DNA from 2 places in the Murimonas intestini genome. Region 2 is predicted to be linked to the other one. Evidence: a T-box and tRNA genes for the amino acid it is inferred to sense, from the RefSeq annotation. Region 2 holds a T-box; the other holds one or more tRNA genes.
What was found. The T-box of region 2 lies ahead of leuS (leucine--tRNA ligase). A T-box ahead of a tRNA ligase gene usually reads a tRNA of that ligase, here a tRNA-Leu.
Positions count from the first base shown of each region.

Region 1: it has a tRNA-Leu gene. The T-box ahead of leuS (leucine--tRNA ligase) is inferred to sense a tRNA for this amino acid. The anticodon was not compared.

Region 1 covers NZ_JANKBI010000015.1:51,729-62,063, forward strand. Annotated here, with positions in the region: gene NSB28_RS18385 (GEVED domain-containing protein) at 1-7,178, shown strand, start outside; gene NSB28_RS18390 (GGDEF domain-containing protein) at 7,348-8,517, shown strand; tRNA gene NSB28_RS18395 (tRNA-Glu) at 8,619-8,690, shown strand; tRNA gene NSB28_RS18400 (tRNA-Thr) at 8,717-8,789, shown strand; tRNA gene NSB28_RS18405 (tRNA-Ile) at 8,795-8,868, shown strand; tRNA gene NSB28_RS18410 (tRNA-Asp) at 8,891-8,964, shown strand; tRNA gene NSB28_RS18415 (tRNA-Val) at 9,006-9,078, shown strand; tRNA gene NSB28_RS18420 (tRNA-Leu) at 9,102-9,187, shown strand; partial or broken gene NSB28_RS25160 (recombinase family protein) at 9,714-10,335, opposite strand, start outside.
Region 2 covers NZ_JANKBI010000001.1:466,216-476,550, reverse strand. Annotated here, with positions in the region: gene NSB28_RS02250 (AraC family transcriptional regulator) at 1-658, opposite strand, end outside; gene NSB28_RS02245 (MATE family efflux transporter) at 739-2,151, shown strand; gene NSB28_RS02240 (TIGR01906 family membrane protein) at 2,182-2,832, opposite strand; T-box leader at 2,933-3,214, shown strand; gene leuS (leucine--tRNA ligase) at 3,279-5,690, shown strand; gene NSB28_RS02230 (alpha-galactosidase) at 5,751-7,946, opposite strand; gene NSB28_RS02225 (carbohydrate ABC transporter permease) at 7,990-8,853, opposite strand; partial or broken gene NSB28_RS24950 (carbohydrate ABC transporter permease) at 8,853-9,723, opposite strand; gene NSB28_RS02215 (ABC transporter substrate-binding protein) at 9,748-10,335, opposite strand, start outside.

The DNA.
Region 1 (10,335 bases), on a different contig from region 2:
AAATGATATTATTTGAAGGGGAGCAGCCTACAGGGAGGTTTGCAGTCAATCTTGTGACAGGCGATGCAGCCGACATGGGACCTGTACAGAGCCCGGCAGCTGTGAATGCTGTTGGGTTTAATACAGAGGATAATTTTATCTATGGCTATGACCAGGTGCAGAATACAATAGTCAGAGTAGATCAGAATGGTGATGTCATGTATCTTGAACCCAGGCCTGAGGGGATGCCTGCAGCGGCTTACTCGGCCGGAGCCATTGATATGTCGGGATTTTACTATGTATATATACCGGGCGGCAGCAGGTTCTATACGGTAGATCTGCGGCCTGATTCAGCCACATTTCTCCGTCTGGTGGATCCTTCAGACGGCTACAGGGAGCAGACAGAGGACTATGGCACAGCTCTGTCCTCACCGCTGGCTATAGGAGACTGGGCGTTTAATCCGGCCGACGGGCGGCTGTACGGAGTGGAGAGGAATGGGGTAGTTTACAGGATCAATGAATTGACGGGAGATGTGGCTCCCCTTGATACAACCGGGCCGAACCCGGGTGCTTTGTTCGGGGCTGTGGCTGTCGATGGCAATGGGAATCTCTATGCAGTCAGCAGCAGCGACGGGACTATTTACAGATACAGGCTCAGCGGGTATTCAGCGGCGGGAATGCGTTTCTCAGCCACACAGCCGGGAAGTTTTATTGATGCGGCAATGTGTCCTTATGCCATTATAGAAACAGATTTCGGAGATGCCCCTGATGCTGGAGGAGGCGGGGGAGCAGGAAATTACAATACTCTTCTTGCCAGCAATGGCCCGCGGCATGGTCTGGGAAGTCCATTGTATCTGGGAACACGGGTAACTTCAGAGGATGACGCACATCAGAGTGCAATGGCAGACGGGGATGACCTGACCCAGGGGATCCAGGATGATGCCCTGACTCTTCCGCTGCCTGTTCTGCCTGTAGATGCCCTGAACTATTCACTGACAGCAGCGGTGACGAATGATACAGGGGATACGGCAAATCTGTATGGGTGGATCGATTTTAATAAGAACGGGCTGTTTGAGGCTTCGGAGGCAGCGGCAGTCATTCAGATACCTCCATATTCAGGTACCGGCCAGTATACCCTGGATTTTGGCCGCCCTCCCGGCAGTGCGCTGACGCCGGACCATACATTCCTGCGCCTGCGCCTCACCACGGATGATCTGCAGGATACAGGGACAGAGATCCAGGATACCAGGAGTGTGGGGCCGGCATCAGACGGGGAAGTGGAGGATTATATTCTGAAGATCGGGACTACCACGGACCTGTCGGTGACTAAAACAGCAGATCTGCAGGTACTGTCCACAGGGGATACCATAACCTATACGATAACAGTAAGTAATTATGGTCCGGAGGATGCATATGATGTGCTCCTGACAGATATAGTCCCGCCTGAGATCACAGGTGCGAGATACAGTCTGGACGGAGGGCCGTCTGACTACTGGCCCGGAACTCTTGTACTGGGAACTATGGCGCCGGGACAGGTGAACACTGTTGTTATCCAGGGGGTGTTTGATGGTTCTGTACTTGGCCCTGTGATAAATACGGCGACAGTGACTTCTTACTCAGAGGACCCTGATCCGGGCAACAATTCAGCTACCACCGTCACGCCGGTGGACCGGGCAGCTGATCTTGAGATCACTAAAACAGCAGATGAAAGCTTTGCTGTAATAGGAGAGGCGTTCACATTTAATATTACAGTGACAAATCATGGGCCGGATCCGGCCGAAAATACCATAATAAATGATATAGCAGCGGCAGATTTCAGCACGCCGGAATATTCTGCTGACGGAGGAACCAGCTGGATGCCGTGGCATGGGCAGCTGGATGCAGGGATAATTGAGGCGGGCACTGCTTTTACATTCCTGCTGAGGGGGACAGTGGAAGCGGGCACTCAGGATGAGCTGCAGAACACAGCGTCTGTTACAAGCGACACATCAGATCCTGACCCCTCTGATAATACGGTAACCATTACTGTACCAAAGTCTGCGCTGGCTGATCTGGGGGTCATTAAGACAGGAGAGCCTGATCCTGTCAGTGTGGGCCAACAGCTTATCTATACTATAACAGTGACAAACAGCGGACCGTCCCAGGCGGAAGAGGTCATTATTTCCGATGCGCTTCCGGCAGAGCTGTTAAACCAGGAATATTCTTTTGATTCAGTTATCTGGTATCCATGGACAGGAGAGTATGCGGCGGGGAGCCTGGCAGCGGGGGATATATATACACTCTATTTAAGAGGTGATGTGGATCCTGATGCGCAGACAGGTGAAATGATGAATACAGTTACGATAAGTTCTGCCACAGATGACCCTGATCCAAATAATAATACGTACACAGAGATCATAACTGTGGAAGCGGCGGCAGACCTGTCAGTAACTAAGACTGCATCTCCTTCTGCTGTCCTTTCGGGAGAGATTTTGACTTATACAGTAGTGGTAAGCAATGACGGGCCTTCAGATGCAGCAAATGTGGTCCTGTCCGATACTCTGCCGGCAGAAATTGAAAATCCTGTGTTTTCTGTGGACGGAAGTGCAGAAGAACCCTGGACGGGGAGCTACTCACTTTCGATATTACCCGCAGGGAGTTCTTTTACGCTGACTATACGCGGGACAGTAAATGTCACACAGACGGAAAGCCTGGTGAATACGTCATTTGTTGCGAGTGATACGCCTGATCCCATACCAGATAATAATGCAGATACAGTCATTACGCAGGCCGAAGCTTTAGCAGATCTTACACTGGTTAAGGAAGGACCGGCATCAGTGGAAGCAGGCGGAATGATTTCTTATACGGTTACAGTTTCGAATGCAGGACCGGGGGCTGCCGCTGATGTGGAGGTGACAGATGCGGTGCCTTCTGAGATAAATGACCCGGAGTATTCTGTAAATGGAGGCGTATATATACCATGGAGCGGCAGCTTCCGGGCAGGTACGCTGGAAGCATCTGAATCTGTAACTATTATGATCCGCGGAAATGTCAGTTCTTTGGCGGCAGGGACCGTGGTAAACAGTGCTTCAGTCACATCTTCCACACCTGATCCGGATCCATCGGACAACAGCGGTACAGTGACGACGTCTGTTGAAGCAAGTGCAGATATTTCTGTCGTAAAGACAGCCTCCCTCAGTCCTGCTGTTCCCGGGCAGTATCTGACCTATACCTTAGTTGTGAGCAATGCAGGCCCGTCAGCGGCAGCAGGTGTTATCCTTGAGGATGAGCTGCCTCCGGTCCTTACAGGAGCAGAGGTGTCTGCTGATGAGCAGAACTGGGCGCCCTGGAGCAGCCCGTATTCTGTAGGAACTCTGGATGCGGGTGAGGCAGCCGTTGTATATGTGCGCGGGACTGTGGCAGCATCAGCTGTAAATACAATTGCAAATACGGCGTCAGTTTCATCAGATACACCTGATCCGGACATGGGCAATAATACTTCATCCACAGCTACGCCTGTGGATCCGTCGGCCGATATCTCAGTCACAAAAACAGCCAGCCCCAGTCCTGTATTACCAGGAGGAGAACTGACATATACTGTCACTATTTCAAATGCTGGTCCGGCAGATGCCCAGAATATAGAACTGGCAGATACTCTGCCCTCACTTTTGGCAAATCCGCAGTTTTCAACAGATAACGGCATTAGCTGGAATGACTGGCCTGGATTTTTAAATGTTGGGACAATAGCGGCGGATGCTTCAGCAGAGGTTCTGATCAGGGGAACAGTAAACAGTGCGGCAGCAGGGATACTGAGCAATACAGCAGCAGTCAGTTCTGCGACGCCTGATCCGGATCCTGTCAATAATACGGATATAGTTCTGACGCCCATCGAAACTTCCGCAGATGTATCAGTGAAAAAGACTGCAGCACCTGTACCGGCAGAACCGGGGCAGCAGCTGACTTATACAATAGTGGTGAACAACGCCGGGCCTGATACGGCACAGGCAGTGTCAGTCACAGACAGTACAGCGCCGGAATTATCAGGGCCGGAATTTTCAGCAGACGGAGGAAATACCTGGAATCCATGGGTAAATCCCTATGCGGCCGGAGATATAGCCAGCGGGGACAGCATACAGATATTGCTGAGGGGGACTTTAAGCAGTGCGGCCTCCGGGATTGTGAACAATTCTGTCTCGGCTGCGGCCCAGACGCCTGATCCTGATCCTGACAACAATATATTTACGCTTAATACGCCGGTAAGTACGTCAGCAGATTTATCCGTGACGAAGACTGCGGAAGAGGGAACAGCAGTACCGGGAAGTCTATATAATTATCTGGTAAATATTATAAATGGCGGGCCTGATACGGCAGCAGATGTTACAATGACAGATTCAGACATGATGGGGCTTCAGAATCCTGAGTACTCACTTGATGGAATCACATACTCCCCGTGGACGGGCAGCATATATCTGGGGAGTATGGCAGATGGACAGAGCATCACGGTACATCTCAGGGGGACCATAGACCCGGAGGCGGAAGGGGATCTGATGAACAGAGTATTTGTGGCTTCATCAACACCAGATCCAGATATGACTAATAATAACGACGCTGCGGAAACAGCCCTTGTTCCGTTGGCAGATCTGTCAATTACAAAGAGCGGGATACCTGATCCGGCCGTACCGGGAAAAGTACTGACATATACTCTGACAGTCAAAAATGCAGGTCCGTCTGCTGCAAGAGATATAACAGTGATAGATGCCGTGCCGGGAATCCTGGAAAATGCAGAATATTCCACAGACGGCATCCCGGGATGGCAGCCGTGGACAGGAACGTACCAGAGTGATGTGATGGCGCCGGGATCGGAACTGAGCCTGACCATAAGAGGAGTCCTGGCCTCCCTGGCATCCGGTACAGTAATTAATACGGCTGTTGTGACATCGGCAACGCCTGATCCTGATCCATCCGACAATAAAGCTGTCGATGAGCGTCAGATACAGCCGGAAGCGGATCTTTCACTGGTCAAATCAGTCAGCCCCAGTCCGGCGGTGCCGGGGCAGCGGGTCACTTATACTCTGGCTGCCTCCAATGCAGGACCGTCAGATGCAGTAAATGTTCAGTTTACTGATATGCTGCCGCAGGTGCTCCAGAATCAGGAATATTCCATCGATGGGGGCGTCAGCTGGTATCCATGGAGCGGAACGTATGAGATGACCAGTCTGGCAGGAGGAATGGCGGCTGAAATCCTTGTCAGAGGACTGCTGCCTTTAAATGAGGCAGGTGCAGGAATTCTCAGGAATACAGCTTCTGTAGAAAGTGAAACAGACGATCCTGATCCCGGTAATAATACGGCTGTGATAGAGACTCCTGTCAGCGGCCTGGCAGATATGAAGATCACCAAGTCAGCAGTACCTGAAACGGCTGCTCCGGGAGGGCTTCTCACTTACTATGTGGATGTCAGGAATCTGGGGCCGGAGGAAGCAGAGCAGGTGACAATAGAAGATAAGGCAGTATTGAGTGAACTCACAGATACAGAGTATTCGACTGATGGAGGAAGTACCTGGAGCAGATGGAGCGGCAGCTATGTGATTGGCAGTATGGCTGCCGGAGAATCCTATTCAGACCTGGCTATAAGAGGAAGAGTAAGCCAGAATGCAGCGGAGACGGCGAATGCAGCTGTAGTAAAGAGTAGTACTCCTGACCCTGATCCGGACAATAACACGTCTACGGTTGTGGTGAAGGTATACGATACGGCGGACCTTGCTGTTACAAAGACAGCCTCACCTGTTCCGGCTGTTCCGGGGCAAAGGGTAGTCTATACAGTGACTGTTACAAATAATGGACCGGGAACCGCCAGGGGAATAGCCGTGATCGATGCTGTGCCCAGCCAGCTCACAGATGCAGAGTATTCGGCAGATAATGGGCTGACGTGGGAAAAATGGGATTCCGTTTACAGGATTAGTGAGCTTTCAGCAGGCAGCAGTACGGCAATAAAGATCAGAGGGGACCTGAAACTGTCCTCGTCAGGTACAATAACAAATACTGCGGCTGTGACATCATCCACCCCTGACCCGCATCCGGAAAATAATACGGCCACGGATATCACAAAAATACAGGAATCTGCAGATATATCTGTCTCTAAGCTGGCCCATCCTGTGCCGGCAAGACCAGGCCAGTATCTGACGTATATAGTCCTGGTATCAAATGCGGGGCCATCTGATGCCCGGGATGTAAATCTGTCAGATATAGTCCCGGATGCTGAATATTCACTGGATGAAGGAATAACCTGGCAGGCATGGACAGGAACTCACCAGATTGGCACAGTGGCTGCCGGAGAAGTCAGGAGGATATTGATTCGTACACGTGTACAGTCCGGCGCTTCAGGATATATCATAAATACAGTGAGTGTATCTTCGGCGACGCCTGACCCTGATCCGGATAATAATACGGCAACTGTCGGGACGCCTGTGGCCCAGACGGCGGACCTGAGCCTGCAGAAGACGGCGGATAAGTCCAGCGCCAGGCCTGGGGACGTGGTGACGTATCAGATAGTCATACGGCATCTGGGGAGTGTAAGGGCCCGGAATGTCAGACTGAGGGACGACGGTCCTGACGGACTGAGCGGCGTGGAATTTTCAACGGACGGAGGTGACAGCTGGTCACCCTGGATCAGCCCGTATCCTCTGGGAGATATGGAGGATCAGGAGACCAGAGTCATCCTCATCAGGGGAACAGTAACATTAGCGTCTGGTGTTATTACAAATACTGCCTATGTGACAAGTGACACCCCCGATCCTGACTATACAAATAATATTGACCACAGCAGCGTTGACGTAGGTACCGGGCCAAGCGCCGATCTGGCTGTCTCTAAAACAGTCAGTTCAGGAACTGTCTGTCCATGCCGTCCTGTAGTATTCAGGATCATAGTATCTAACAGAGGACCGGATACGGCCCAGGACGTGAAGATGACAGATTTTCTGCCGTCTGTCATACAAAATGCCCACTACTCACTGAATGAAGGCAGCAGCTGGTTCCCGTGGCATGGCCAGATCAGTCTGGGAAGTCTGGCAAATGGAGCATCAGCCGTCATACTGATCAGCGGATATGTAGACCGCTGTGCTTCAGGTACCATACTGAACCAGGCCTCAGCCGCAAGCTCCACTTATGACCCTGATCCCCTGAATAATCAGGCGGTGGCTGAATTTTGTGTCTGCAGAAAATAAATGCCTGGAGAATATATACCATGAAGATATAATTGCGGGGGCGCTGTATTTTGCAGCGTCCCATTTTATAAATATGCCCAGTATAATAAGCCTCAAAAAAATACTTGTAATTTGTACACTCCTGTGATATTAATGAGATAATACCGATACTGAAAGAGTGGTACGCTTTATGGATAAAAATGCAGGGCACAGGATACACAGGCAATGGCCAGAGAAGATGGAGACAGGGTACAGGACTGCTGTGGCGGAACGTATTCTAAAGTACTTCTGGATTATCTTACTGATAGTAATAGGAATACAAATCTACAATCTGCTGTTTACACTTGCCTACACAGGATGGAAGATACATACCCAGTCAAGCAGAGTGTATATATTTTTCTACGCTATTCTTTTAGCAGTGTCTGCAGCAGGGCTGGCAGGCTGGCCATATTTCAAAAAGATAATGCCGCAGAAGGCCGGGCTTATCATCAGGCTCCAGGTTTGGTATTGCGTGATCATGCTGGCCTGGGCTCTTGGAATCACTTTATACGATCAGAGAGTTTCTGAGAATATAAGCACATACCTGATCTCGGCTCTGAGTATTTCTATGCTCTCCTATCTGACTCCGCGTCAGGCATGCATGATGTATGGCAGCGCCCAGCTGATCATGTATATCTGCCTTCCGTTTTACCAGCCTGAAGGGACCAGCAATTATGGGAGTTATGTCAATGCCTCTATTATGATCATTATGGTAGTATTCATATGTTTCTACAGATACTACAATGAACGGCGCTTCTACGAGGACAGGCAGAAGATCATGGAGCAGAACAGGCTGTTAAATGAGAAGGCGAATACAGATCCCCTTACTGGACTGCAGAACAGGGGATTCCTGGACGGGAAAATGGAAGAACTGTACAGAGAGTGCATGGCAAAAGGTGAAGTCCTGGCAGTGATGATGATAGATGTGGATGATTTTAAGAGATATAATGACACCTTTGGACATCAGGCAGGTGATAAGTGTCTGCAGATGACGGCACAGGAGCTTAAAAGATTTATTATAAATGAAGAAGAACATCTGATACGCTACGGCGGGGAGGAATTCATGTATGTCGGTGCGGTAAGAGATGAGGGGAAAGCGTTTGCCATGGCCCAGGAAATGAGGGCAGCTATAGAGGCAATGGATATCCCTTTTAAATCAGACGAAATCTCAGCTGTAACCGTCAGTATCGGTATTTACGCAGCTATCCCGGGAAGCTGTGAGAAGGAAGAAGAGTGGTTCAGCTATATTACAAAAGCAGACGATTCATTGTATCAGGCAAAGAGAACTGGGAAGAATAAAGTTGTAATGAGCAGGAGGTGAAAAGAAAAAAATTAAAAAAATCGAAAAAAAGTATTGCATTTAGCAAAGACTTATGATAATATAATTTTCGGTCACTGCTGAAGGTGATGACAACAAAATAAGGCTCCTTGGTCAAGCGGTTAAGACATCGCCCTTTCACGGCGGTAACACGGGTTCGATTCCCGTAGGAGTCATTTAAGTTTAGCAACGGCACAAAAATGCCGATGTGGCTCAATTGGCAGAGCAGCTGATTTGTAATCAGCAGGTTATCGGTTCGAGTCCGATCATCGGCTCTTTTGGACCTTTAGCTCAGTTGGTTAGAGCAACCGGCTCATAACCGGTCGGTCCTGGGTTCGAGTCCCCGAAGGTCCATTTGTTGTTAAACTTAAGATAAGGCCCAGTGGCTCAGTTGGTTAGAGCGTCGCCCTGTCACGGCGAAGGTCGTCGGTTCGAGTCCGATCTGGGTCGTTCACATGAAACATTCATGTGGCGGCAATTTCATATCCCATGGGATCTTAGCTCAGCTGGGAGAGCATCTGCCTTACAAGCAGAGGGTCATAGGTTCGAGCCCTATAGGTCCCACTTGCCACATTGCGTGGCAGAATGCCGGCGTGGCGGAACTGGCAGACGCACAGGACTTAAAATCCTGCGGGACTAATCTCCCGTACCGGTTCGATTCCGGTCGCCGGCACTTGACCATGAACAGCCGAACCATTGAGGTTCGAAAGTTCATGGTCAATTTTTATTTCTTCCAGGGCAGCATTGACCTCTTCAGGTGATCCTTCGCGGTCACAAAAATTATATACAATCACGATATAGTCATCGTATAGATATAATGAGTTGACGAAGGTGTTTATGAGCTTTGTACAAAACTCAACATCATCTATATCCCCGTTTTTAAAATTGTATAGCCAGTAGCGTGCCTGATCAGCTGTAATGTCAGGCTTTTTTATTTCTGCCTTTGCGATCTCAGCATCAAGGTCAGAGCGCTGGCTCTCTAATTCTACCAGCCTGTCTTTGGTGGTATCCGTGATGATCCCCATCTCAATGGCTTTCATAATATTGTCAAGTCCCTTCTGGATCTCCTTCCTCCTTTTATTCAGGTTGCGCAGCAGGATAGTTTCGTCATCAGCATTCTGCAGCTCAACAATTTTGCGCGCGAGAAATTCAATAAGGTCAGGCTTAAGCACGTTATTTATGGTATACCGTGCCACATACTTCTCCAAAAACTCTTTCCGGTAAGTTTTCAGCTGGCAGCAGGCGTTTTTGTTCTTACGGCCAGAGCATTTATAGTAATAATATGTTTCGCTCCTTCCGGTGCCGGAATCTCCGATGACCGTATTTTTGCAGTAGCCGCAGAATACCTTCCCGGTCAAAAGGAATTCAACCGGGGCCGTGCACCTGGTACGCGACTTATTCCGGCTGTTAAGGCCGAGTATATCCTGCACGCGCTCAAACAGGTCGCTGCTTACAATTTGAGGTACGTTAGGGTACACTTTGCCTTTATACAGGTATTCACCTATATACTTCCTATTGCGGAGCATATAGTAAACAGCGTTCTCATTAAAATTATTACCTTTCATGGTACGGTAACCCCTGCGGTTTAAATCATCCATTATAACTTTAGCAGTATCACCGGATGCATAACGTTCAAATACTTCAACAACAATGGGCATTGTTGTTGGATTAATGAAATACCGTTTATCATGTAAGTCATATCCAAATAAGGGATTTGCGCCTAACACATGTCCTTTTTCTACAGACTCAAGCAACCCGCGGCTGACCTTCTGTGCAAGCTCGGCGGAGTAGTACTCTGCCATCCCCTCCAGGAGGGACTCC
Region 2 (10,335 bases):
GGGAGAGGGCCTCCTTAAAGATTTTTCCGAAATAGCTGCGGTTCAGGCTGCAGCCTCTGGCCATATCTTCCACAGTGATGTTCTGTGCATAGTTTTGTTCAATGAAACCGATAGCTTCACGCACATAAAAATCCCTCAGCCTGCCTTCCTGAAGGCGTTTTTTGGAAGATGACGAGGTGATAAGGGCATCCAGGGCCAGAAACAGATGACCTGTGAGGTTGAGCGGCGAGGCTTGGGAATGGCTTGCAATATAGAGCAGCTCATCTCTCAGAATGGCCCCAAGCTCCGGATAGTTGGGGACATAAACAGGAGCTTCCTCCGCAAGTCCGGCCATTTCCAGGGATTCGCGGACCTTGATCCCGTCAAATTCAATCCATGTATACTCCCAGGGTTCGTGTTCGTCAGCGTAATAGGTGTTCACAAGTCCCGGATAAATAAGAAAGCCTGTGTCAGCGGCCAGCTCGAATTTCCTTGTGATCCCTTTGGAATCTGTAGCGTTTAAGACACCTTTTCCGGAAATGACATAATGGAAAAGATAATGATTGCGTATATAAGGGCCGTAGGAATGAAGAGGATCACATTTTTCATAGCCATACTGGAAAAGCGAGAGGTCGACAAAACGCTCATTTGGGAATACAGAAAATAAAACATCGCTCATAGAATATCCTCCCGGGGGTTACCGTTTTTTTTATTATATACTAAAATGTGCCGGGACAGCAATAAAAAGGGGAAAATATAATGAGAAAGAGAAAAGACCTGACAGCAGAAAATGAGTCTGCCGGGGCGGAAAAAAATGATTTCAGCAGGGGAAGCGTATCCGGCAATATATTAAGCCTGGCAATACCCATGACGCTTGCCCAGCTGATAAATGTCCTGTACAGTGTGGTGGACAGGATCTATATAGGGCACATTCCTGATGCCTCTACCCAGGCGCTGACTGGGATTGGGCTTACACTGCCCATCATTACCATCATCACAGCTTTTGCAAATCTGTTCGGCATGGGGGGAGCGCCTCTGTGTTCCATCGCCAGGGGGAAGAAGGATTATAAGAGAGCGGCGTCCATTATGGGGACATCTTTTTCTATGCTGCTTGTATCAGGCATTATCCTGATGGCTGCCTGCTATATATTTAAAAAACCTGTCCTCTATCTGTTTGGGGCCAGCGACGCTACATATCCTTATGCAGATGATTATATCTCAATCTATCTGGTGGGCACGCTTTTTGTCATGATCAGCCTGGGGATGAACAGCTTTATTAATTCCCAGGGCTTTGGGAAAACGGGGATGGCCACAGTCATGCTGGGAGCAGTAACAAACCTGGTGCTTGACCCGGTCTTTATATTTGTATTCCATATGGGAGTGAGGGGAGCTGCCGCAGCCACAGTGATATCTCAGGGAATATCAGCCCTCTGGGTGCTGCGCTTCCTGACGGGAGAAAAGGCGATCCTGAAACTGGATAAGAAGAATATAAAGATAAAATGGGGCCTTGTAAAAGAGATATCAGCCCTGGGGCTTTCCGGTTTTGTAATGGCTGTCACAAACGGCTCCGTACAGATAATGTGCAATGCCACTCTGGCACGATACGGAGGGGATCTGTATGTTGGGATCATGACTGTGATAAATTCCGTGAGGGAGATCATTAATATGCCTGTTAATGGAATCACTAACGGAGCGCAGCCTGTCATGGGATTTAACTATGGGGCAGGAGAGTACGGGCGGGTAAAATCCGCGATCAAGTTTACAACTGTCTCCTGTATTGCATTTACGTGCGTGGCATGGGCCCTGATCTTTTTTGCGCCTGAATTCTTTATCAGGCTTTTTAACAGCGATCCTGCGCTGCTCAGCCAGGGCGTGCCGGCGATGAAGATTTATTTCTTTGGTATTTTTATGATGGCGCTGCAGTTTTCAGGGCAGTCTACCTTTGTGGCCCTGGGAAAATCAAAGCAGGCTGTATTTTTCTCGATTTTCAGGAAGGTGATCATAGTCATCCCCCTGACTCTGCTGCTGCCGAAGCTTAGCGGTCTGGGGGCAAACGGTGTCTTTCTGGCTGAGCCTGTCTCAAACTTCATAGGCGGTATTGCCAGCTTTGTGACTATGCTTATTACCGTTATGCCGGTGCTCTCTAAAAAAGATACAGCAGCAGGCAGGTGATTTGACAATGCGCTCCAGGCATTGGCTGTGTCATGCCCTCCTGCTGCGCTTTGCAAGTATCTTTCCTGCCGTGAAGCAGAGAATGCTTCCAAGTACAACGCCGCCCAGGATCATCAGCGCACAGTGCATGAAAAAGGTATCTGGCAGTATGGTGATGACAGGGTCCGTTGCGGCATCGAAGATCCAATAATCATTATTGAAGAAAATATGATGGAAGGTCACAAAAAAATTATCCCAGTTGAGAGCGATCAGCGCCCCCAGCACAGCCGGAACGACGATACTTAGAAGAGAAGCTCCGAACAGGAAGGAAAAATCCTTCTTTTTGGCTTTAATGACTGTCCATACCAGGGCAGCCAGGAAAGCGGCAATACACAGGTACTGTACGGCAACGAAGATATTTTTTACTTCCACAAAGTGGATCCTGCCTGTATCTGACATGGCAAGAGTAGGGAATTTAAGCTCACTGTGATTGAACATAGAATTGTAATCGATCAGAGCGTCATAATTTTCCCGTATCTCATCTGCCGGATAACCTGATTCTGCCGGAATATCCAGATGGCCGATGTCAAAATAATACAGCGGACGGAAATTCAGAGTAATGACTACTGAAAATGAAATGATGAAAAGCATATAAATGACAGCAAGTATAAGGCTGTCTGGTGAATACCACTTATTTTTCATGAGTGCCTCCTGTTTAAATTTTGGTTTTGTGTTTTAGTATACAACATCTCTTGACAAATGCAAGCAAAATGAGTAGAATAACTAAAAGTAACAAATATATGCAAAGACAGTGAAGAGGAGTATTAAGAACCCACCGTTTACAGAGAGCTGCCGGCAGGTGGAAGGCAGCAGCGTAAGTTCCCAACTCGCCTCGGAGTTCCCTGGCTGAAATATTTCCCGATGATGGCAAGTCAGTTATATGCAGTGCGCATCATTTTGGAGATCCATAGGGCAGGGCGGGCTTTCCCGTTACAGAATATAAATGAGTGCACCGCAGCAGAGTATTCTGCCGGCAGGTGAATTAGAGTGGTACCACGGAATCGCAAGCCCTTTCGTCTCTAAATAATGTATAGAGAGGGCTTTTTTTGATGTTTTTATTTAGATGTTATTAAAGGAGGAATTTAACAATGGCTGTACCTTATAATCATAAGGCAATCGAGAAGAAATGGCGTCAGAACTGGGAGAAGAACCCTGTAAACGTAGATGACGGCAAAAAACAAAAATATTACTGTCTGGACATGTTTCCGTATCCGTCAGGAAACGGACTGCATGTAGGCCATTGGAGAGGCTATGTTATCTCTGATGTGTGGAGCAGGTATAAAATGCTTCAGGGATATTACCTGATCCATCCCATGGGCTGGGACGCTTTCGGGCTTCCAGCGGAAAATTACGCGATCAAGATGGGCGTTCATCCGGCAATCTCCACAGCTGAGAACGTGGCAAACATTAAACGCCAGATCAATGAGATCGCTGCAGTTTACGACTGGGACAGGGAAGTTAATACGACAGACCCTGATTTCTATAAGTGGACACAGTGGATATTTGTAAAGATGTTCAAGGCAGGACTGGCATATGAGAAAGAGTTCCCCATCAACTGGTGTCCGTCATGCAAGACGGGACTGGCTAATGAAGAGGTAGTGAACGGCGCATGTGAGCGCTGCGGAACTCCTGTAACGAAAAAGAACCTGCGCCAGTGGATGCTGAAGATCACAGCATATGCAGAGAGGCTCTTAAATGACCTGGATAAGCTGGACTGGCCTGAAAAGGTTAAAAAGATGCAGTCTGACTGGATAGGCAAGAGCCATGGCGCTGAGATAGACTTCGAGATCGATGGCAGCGACAAGACAGTGAAGGTATACACTACAAGGCCTGACACACTCTATGGAGCTACATTCATGGTACTGGCCCCGGAGCACGCCATGGCAAAGGAGCTGGCTTCAGAGGAAAAGAGGGCAGAAGTAGAGGATTATATTTTCAAGGCATCCATGAAATCTTCTGTAGACAGGCTGCAGGATAAGGAAAAGACAGGCGTATTTACGGGAAGCTATGCAATCAATCCCATCAATGGCGCGAAAGTGCCTATCTGGCTCTCTGACTATGTTCTGGCTGATTATGGAACAGGCGCCATCATGTGTGTGCCTGCCCACGATGACCGTGACTTTGAGTTTGCCAGAAAATTTGATATTCCTATTATCCAGGTGATCGCAAAAGACGGTGTTGAAATAGAGAATATGACAGAGGCGTATACTGCGCCGGGAATCATGATAAATTCCGGAGAATTTAATGGAATGAATTCAGAGGATGCCAAGAGGGATCTTCCGGAGATGCTGGAAAAACGCGGTATCGGCAAGGTAACGACAAATTACAAGCTGCGTGACTGGGTATTTTCCAGACAGCGTTACTGGGGAGAGCCTATCCCCATCATCCACTGCGACCACTGCGGAGCAGTGCCTGTACCGGAGGAAGAGCTGCCGTTGCGCCTGCCTGAGGTAGAGAGCTATCAGCCTACAGGCACAGGAGAATCACCGCTGGCAGCCATAGACGAATGGGTGAATACCACATGCCCTGTATGCGGGCGTCCTGCAAAAAGAGAGACAAATACAATGCCTCAGTGGGCAGGTTCCTCCTGGTATTTCCTGCGCTATGTAGACAGCCACAATGACAAAGAGCTTGTTTCAAGGGAAAAGGCCAACAAATACCTGCCTGTAGATATGTATATCGGCGGTGTGGAGCATGCTGTCCTGCATCTGCTGTATTCCAGGTTCTATACTAAATTCCTGCATGATATCGGTGTGGTGGATTTTGATGAGCCGTTTGCAAAACTGTTCAACCAGGGTATGATCACAGGCAAGAATGGGATCAAGATGAGCAAATCCAAGGGAAATGTAGTGTCACCGGATGACCTTGTGAGGGATTACGGATGCGACTCCCTGAGGATGTATGAGCTTTTCGTAGGACCGCCTGAGCTGGATGCAGAGTGGGATGACAGAGGAATCGACGGTGTATACCGCTTCATCAACCGTTTCTGGACTCTGGTGACGGACAATAAGGATAAAGATGTGCAGGCCTCCAAAGAGATGGTGAAGCTGCGCCACAGGATGGTCCATGACATTACCCAGAGGCTGGAGAGCTTCAGCCTGAATACAGTTATCTCCAAATTCATGGAGTATAATAATAAGATGATCGACCTGGCTAAGGAAGAGGGCGGAATCGACAAAGAGACATTAAAGACAGCAGTGATCCTGCTTGCTCCGTTTGCGCCGCATCTCTCAGAAGAGCTGTGGGAGCAGCTGGGAGGCAGCTCTTCAGTATTTGAGAATACATGGCCGGAGCATGACGAAGAAGCCATGAAGGACGACGAGGTAGAGGTACCTGTCCAGATCAACGGAAAGACACGCGCTGTGATCAAGGTTCCGGCAGAGATCTCCAAAGAGGATGCCATAGCAGCCGGAAAAGCGGCAGTGGCTGATAAGATCACAGGAAATATCATAAAAGAAATCTATGTTCCTAAGAAAATAGTGAATCTTGTTGTGAAATAAAAAATAAGAGGCAGTGTACCAGGCTGATAGATCAGCGGTACATTGCCTCTTATATGCTTGTCACTCAGCAGTGAGATAGAACTGCCAGCTCTCGTACTCAGCAGACGGCACAGGCAGGGGAAGTCCTCCGTTCATCAGGGCGGAGCCTGGGTACTGCTCCTGTCCGCCGTTGATCCTGTACAGGGCGCTGCTGCAAAGTCCTTTCAGCCTTATATAGACTGTTGAAGGATTCGGAGCTGTCCTTGTATTGACTACATTCACCAGAGCCGTGCGGCCGTCCTGGTCAGAAAATTCCCAGGCACAGTAGCGGTCGTCTGTAAAAGGATCTGTCAGTCTGTGGTAAATACCGTCCTGGATCAGAAAATAATACTTTTTAAAGTCTTTGATCTGCTCTTTGACGGCAGATTTTTCAGCAGCAGTCATTTTGCTGATATCCAGCTCGTATCCAAAGGTTCCTGACATGGCCACCACAGCTCTTGTGGACAGCGGCGTCACCCTTCCTGTCTGGTGGTTGGGCACTGCAGATACGTGGGAGCCTGCAGCGCTGACAGGATAGCCGAAGGAAGTGCCGTACTGGATCTTCAGCCTCTCTATTGCATCTGTATCATCACTGCACCAGATCTGGGGGGTATAATAAAGCATACCGGCATCAAAGCGTCCGCCGCCCCCGCTGCAGCCTTCAAACAGGATATCAGGAAAGCGTGATGTGAGCTTTTCAAGCATGTCATACAGGCCCAGGACATAGCGGTGGGCTGTTTCGCCCTGTCTGTCAGCAGGCAGGACGGCGCTGTAGATATCGCTCAGGCTCCTGTTAAAGTCCCATTTGACATATTCAATCCTGGCGCTGTCCAGAACAGAGCATAACTGGCTGTAGATATGTTCTCTTACATCTTCCCTTGAGAAATCCAGGACCAGCTGGTAACGGCTGCGAACAGGAGCTTTGCCCGGAACCTTCAGCGCCCAGTCAGGGTGAGAGCGGTAGAGGCTGCTGTCTTCGGAAATGCACTCAGGCTCGAACCAGATGCCGAACACCATCCCTGTCCCGTGTATCCTGTCAGACAGCTCCTTAAGAGTACATCCCAGTTTCTCTTCGTTTACAGTCCAGTCACCCAGCCCTGTATTATCGTCATTTCTGTTTCCAAACCATCCGTCATCCATGACAAAGAGCTCCACACCCAGCTCGGAAGCTTCTTTTGCCATTGAGACAAGCTTTTCTCCATTAAAATCAAAATATGTCCCTTCCCAGTTATTGATCAGGATGGGCCTTCTTGTTTTCTTGTGTTTTCCCCGGCAGAGATTGTTCCTGTACGCATTGTGGTAGATGCGGGAGAGGGCTGAGAGTCCGTCTGATGTATATGCTAGGGCGGCTTCGGGAACAGTGAAGGCAGCGCCCGGCTCTACCTTGAAATTGAAGTTGCCGGGGTGTATTCCCAGGACGATCCTGGTCTGGTCCATCTGGTCATATTCAGCCTCTCCCAGAAAATCTCCGCTGTAGAGGAAGGAAAAACCATAGCAGTCGCCGAAGTCTTCTGCTGTGTCACTTCCGGCGAGGATCATAAATGGATTGTAGTGATGGCTTGATGCGCCGCGTGTGCTGCCCGCAGACTGTATGCCTGGATGGATGGGGTTTCTTGTCAGCTGGCGTTCCATGGCATGTTTTCCGTGGAAGGTAATGAGGTCACGGGATCCGGACAGAAAATCCAGATTCAGGCTCATGGCTCTTTCCAGGTGGAAAGGCTGGCTGCCGGTATTTTCGATTACAGCAGCCCTTGTGATGATATCAGCCTCCTCCATCACTCCGTAATACAGATGTACGCGTACAGTGTCTGATTCATCTTTGAGAGTAATGATAAGGGTCTGAGCCTGTTCTCCCTCATTCAGATAGAGGGCGGGAAGGCCCTCAAGGGAATATTTCCCGTCTTCTGTCTGATAGGAATCGTACACAAGCTCTGTGGACGCACTGCCGTCTGCACGCCTGATTTTAAGTGCGCTGGGGCGGAAATCCCCGCTGCCATAGCAGGAATATTCCTGTGGCAGCGTATCCGGGGAATACGTCCTCTCATTGCCGGCCCTGTAGGGATTTCCTGAAAAACCATGATCTCCGTTTACAATGAGGTAGGACATGTCAAAGGGTGTTATTTTGGCTCCATAGTAAGTATGGAGAAGGGTCCCGTATTTGTCAGCTTTCATCTGATAGGTACTGCTTTTTGTCTGAAGGGTAAATAATTTTTTCTGCTCGTCAATAATAATAGCCATAGTTTCCTCCATATAGATTAGTCATGTTAATTGTTTGCTGCAATTATTTTACAGCACCGTTTACGACGCCGTTGATGATCTGTTTCTGGGCGAAGAGATAGAACAGCAGTATCGGTATCATAGCCAGCAGGTAAGATGCAAATGCCAGGTTATAATTTGTGCCGAACTTTGTCTGGAACAGCAGCTGTGCCAAAGGAAGTGTAGTATCACTTCCATCGCCGCCGCTTAACATTACCAGCGGTGTCATAACATCGTTCCATACTCCCAGTGCAGTGACGACAGCCACCGTAGCGTGCATGGGGCGCAGCAGCGGGAAACATATCTTCCAGAAGGTTGTCCAGGTATTGGCTCCGTCCACATAGGCCGCCTCCTCCAGGGCGATGGGAATATTCTTTAAGTAGCCTGTATAGAGCAGGAGGTTCATCGGGAAATAGAAGACTGCATACAGCAGTATCAGGCCGATCTTGTTGTCCAGTCCCAGGATGCTGACCTCTTTTACAAGAGGGAGCATGAGCATGGAGAAGGGAACGAACATTCCGCTGATAAAATACAGGTAGAGGAAGTTATAAAATTTCTTGTGTTCCTTATTGCGTCCCACAGCAAATGCGGCAATAGAATGGAGCACTATAGTAACGATCAGGGTGAGGGCTGTGATTAAGAAGGAATTTCCGATAGTACGGAAAAAATCTGTAACTCTGATCGCCTCTATAAAATTTGAAAAGTTCCAGGAAGCGGGGAAGGACAGGGCTCCCGCGATATCATTTGTCATTTCGCTTGGGTTTTTAAAAGCGATGATAATTGTCATGTATAATGGAAATAATACGGTAAAAGCCAGGAGAATAAGGATGATTGTCATCAGCCAGGATTTTCCGCTCTTTGGTTTTCTAACTGCTGCAGAATTTGCCATTATAACTGCACCTCCCTCTTATTTAAGAACTTCATCTGGAATACGGATATTGCTACTATTACGATAAAGTAGATCACTGAGTTTGCACTCTGGTAGCCGAACTGGTTGCCTGCCAGACCTGCCTTATAGATCAGGATCGAGATAGATTCAGTGGACTGGTTAGGACCGCCGTTTGTCATGGAGACGATCTGGTCAAATACCATAAGGAAATTCTTCATGCACAGCACCATATTGATCGTAAAAAATGGTGCAATGAGGGGAAAGGAAATCTTCCAGAATTTCTGCCACGGAGTAGTCCCGTCAATAGCAGCAGCCTCATATACTTCCTCAGGGATCGTCTGAAGCCCTGAGATATAGATGATCGTGTTAAATGCTATAGCCTGCCAGGAGGCGCAGACTACTATGGCCAGCCATGCAGTACCTTCACGGCTCAGAAGGCTGGTGCCCAGGAAGCTGCTTCCCACAGAAGAACCGATGCTGGGCAGGGATGAATGTGAAGATGAAGTTAAATACATAACCGATAACCAGGCCTCCAAGGATGTTAGGCAGGAAGAACAGGCCGCGGAAGAAGCCTTTCGCCCTGATCCTGGCATTCAGCAGCAGAGCCATGACCATACTCAGGACATTTACAATAATTGTAGCCGTAATGGCAAATTTAAATGTGAATAAGTAAGAATTGCCCACCCGGGAATCCCCAAACAGGTCAATATAGTTGCGAAGACCTACCCAGTCATAGCTTCCGAAGCCTTTGGAATTTGTAAGGCTGTATACGAATCCGCGCAGCAGCGGAAACGTGTTGAAAGCAAAGAACAGGATGAGCATTGGCAGCACAAATAATAGATACATCCGATTGCTTTTTTTACCACGCATAGCGTTCCCTCCATTATCAATTTATCAATTGTTTCTCTCTTCTTTTAATATTGCGATCAGGTCACGGTTTGTTTTCTGCCATTCATTGTCGAACTTGTTCAGGAAAGTATCCAGATCTTTGTTCATCAGGTATCCCTGCAGCATATCTGCGGCGGGAAGCTCTGCCGGATAGTGGTGGTCGGGAAAGTCTATGACCTTGCCGTCCTCCCAGTAGGATGCCATCTCGGACAGTGACTGCGGCACTTCAAAATCTCCCTTCAGGCAGGCCACAGCATTCTGGTTTTCGTAATATCTGGCAGCGTTTTCATCACGCAGCATAAAATCCATAAACTTTTCACATGCCTCCAGGTTCTCATCACGCATAACAGTGAAGCAGAAGTCTATTCCGGATACGAGGAGAGTTTCGCCAGCCTGGTCGGATACAGGAAGTGTGAAGGCTCCGATATTGATATCAGGATTAGCGCTTAATATCTGCGGGATGGCCCAGTTACCCTGAAGAAGCATGGCGGATTCGCCGTTTCCAAAGGCAGTGCAGCCGTCATTGTATCCGTAGGCAAATGGATCGCTCTGGCTGAATTCAAGCAGTTCATCCATCTTATGGGCCGATGAGGC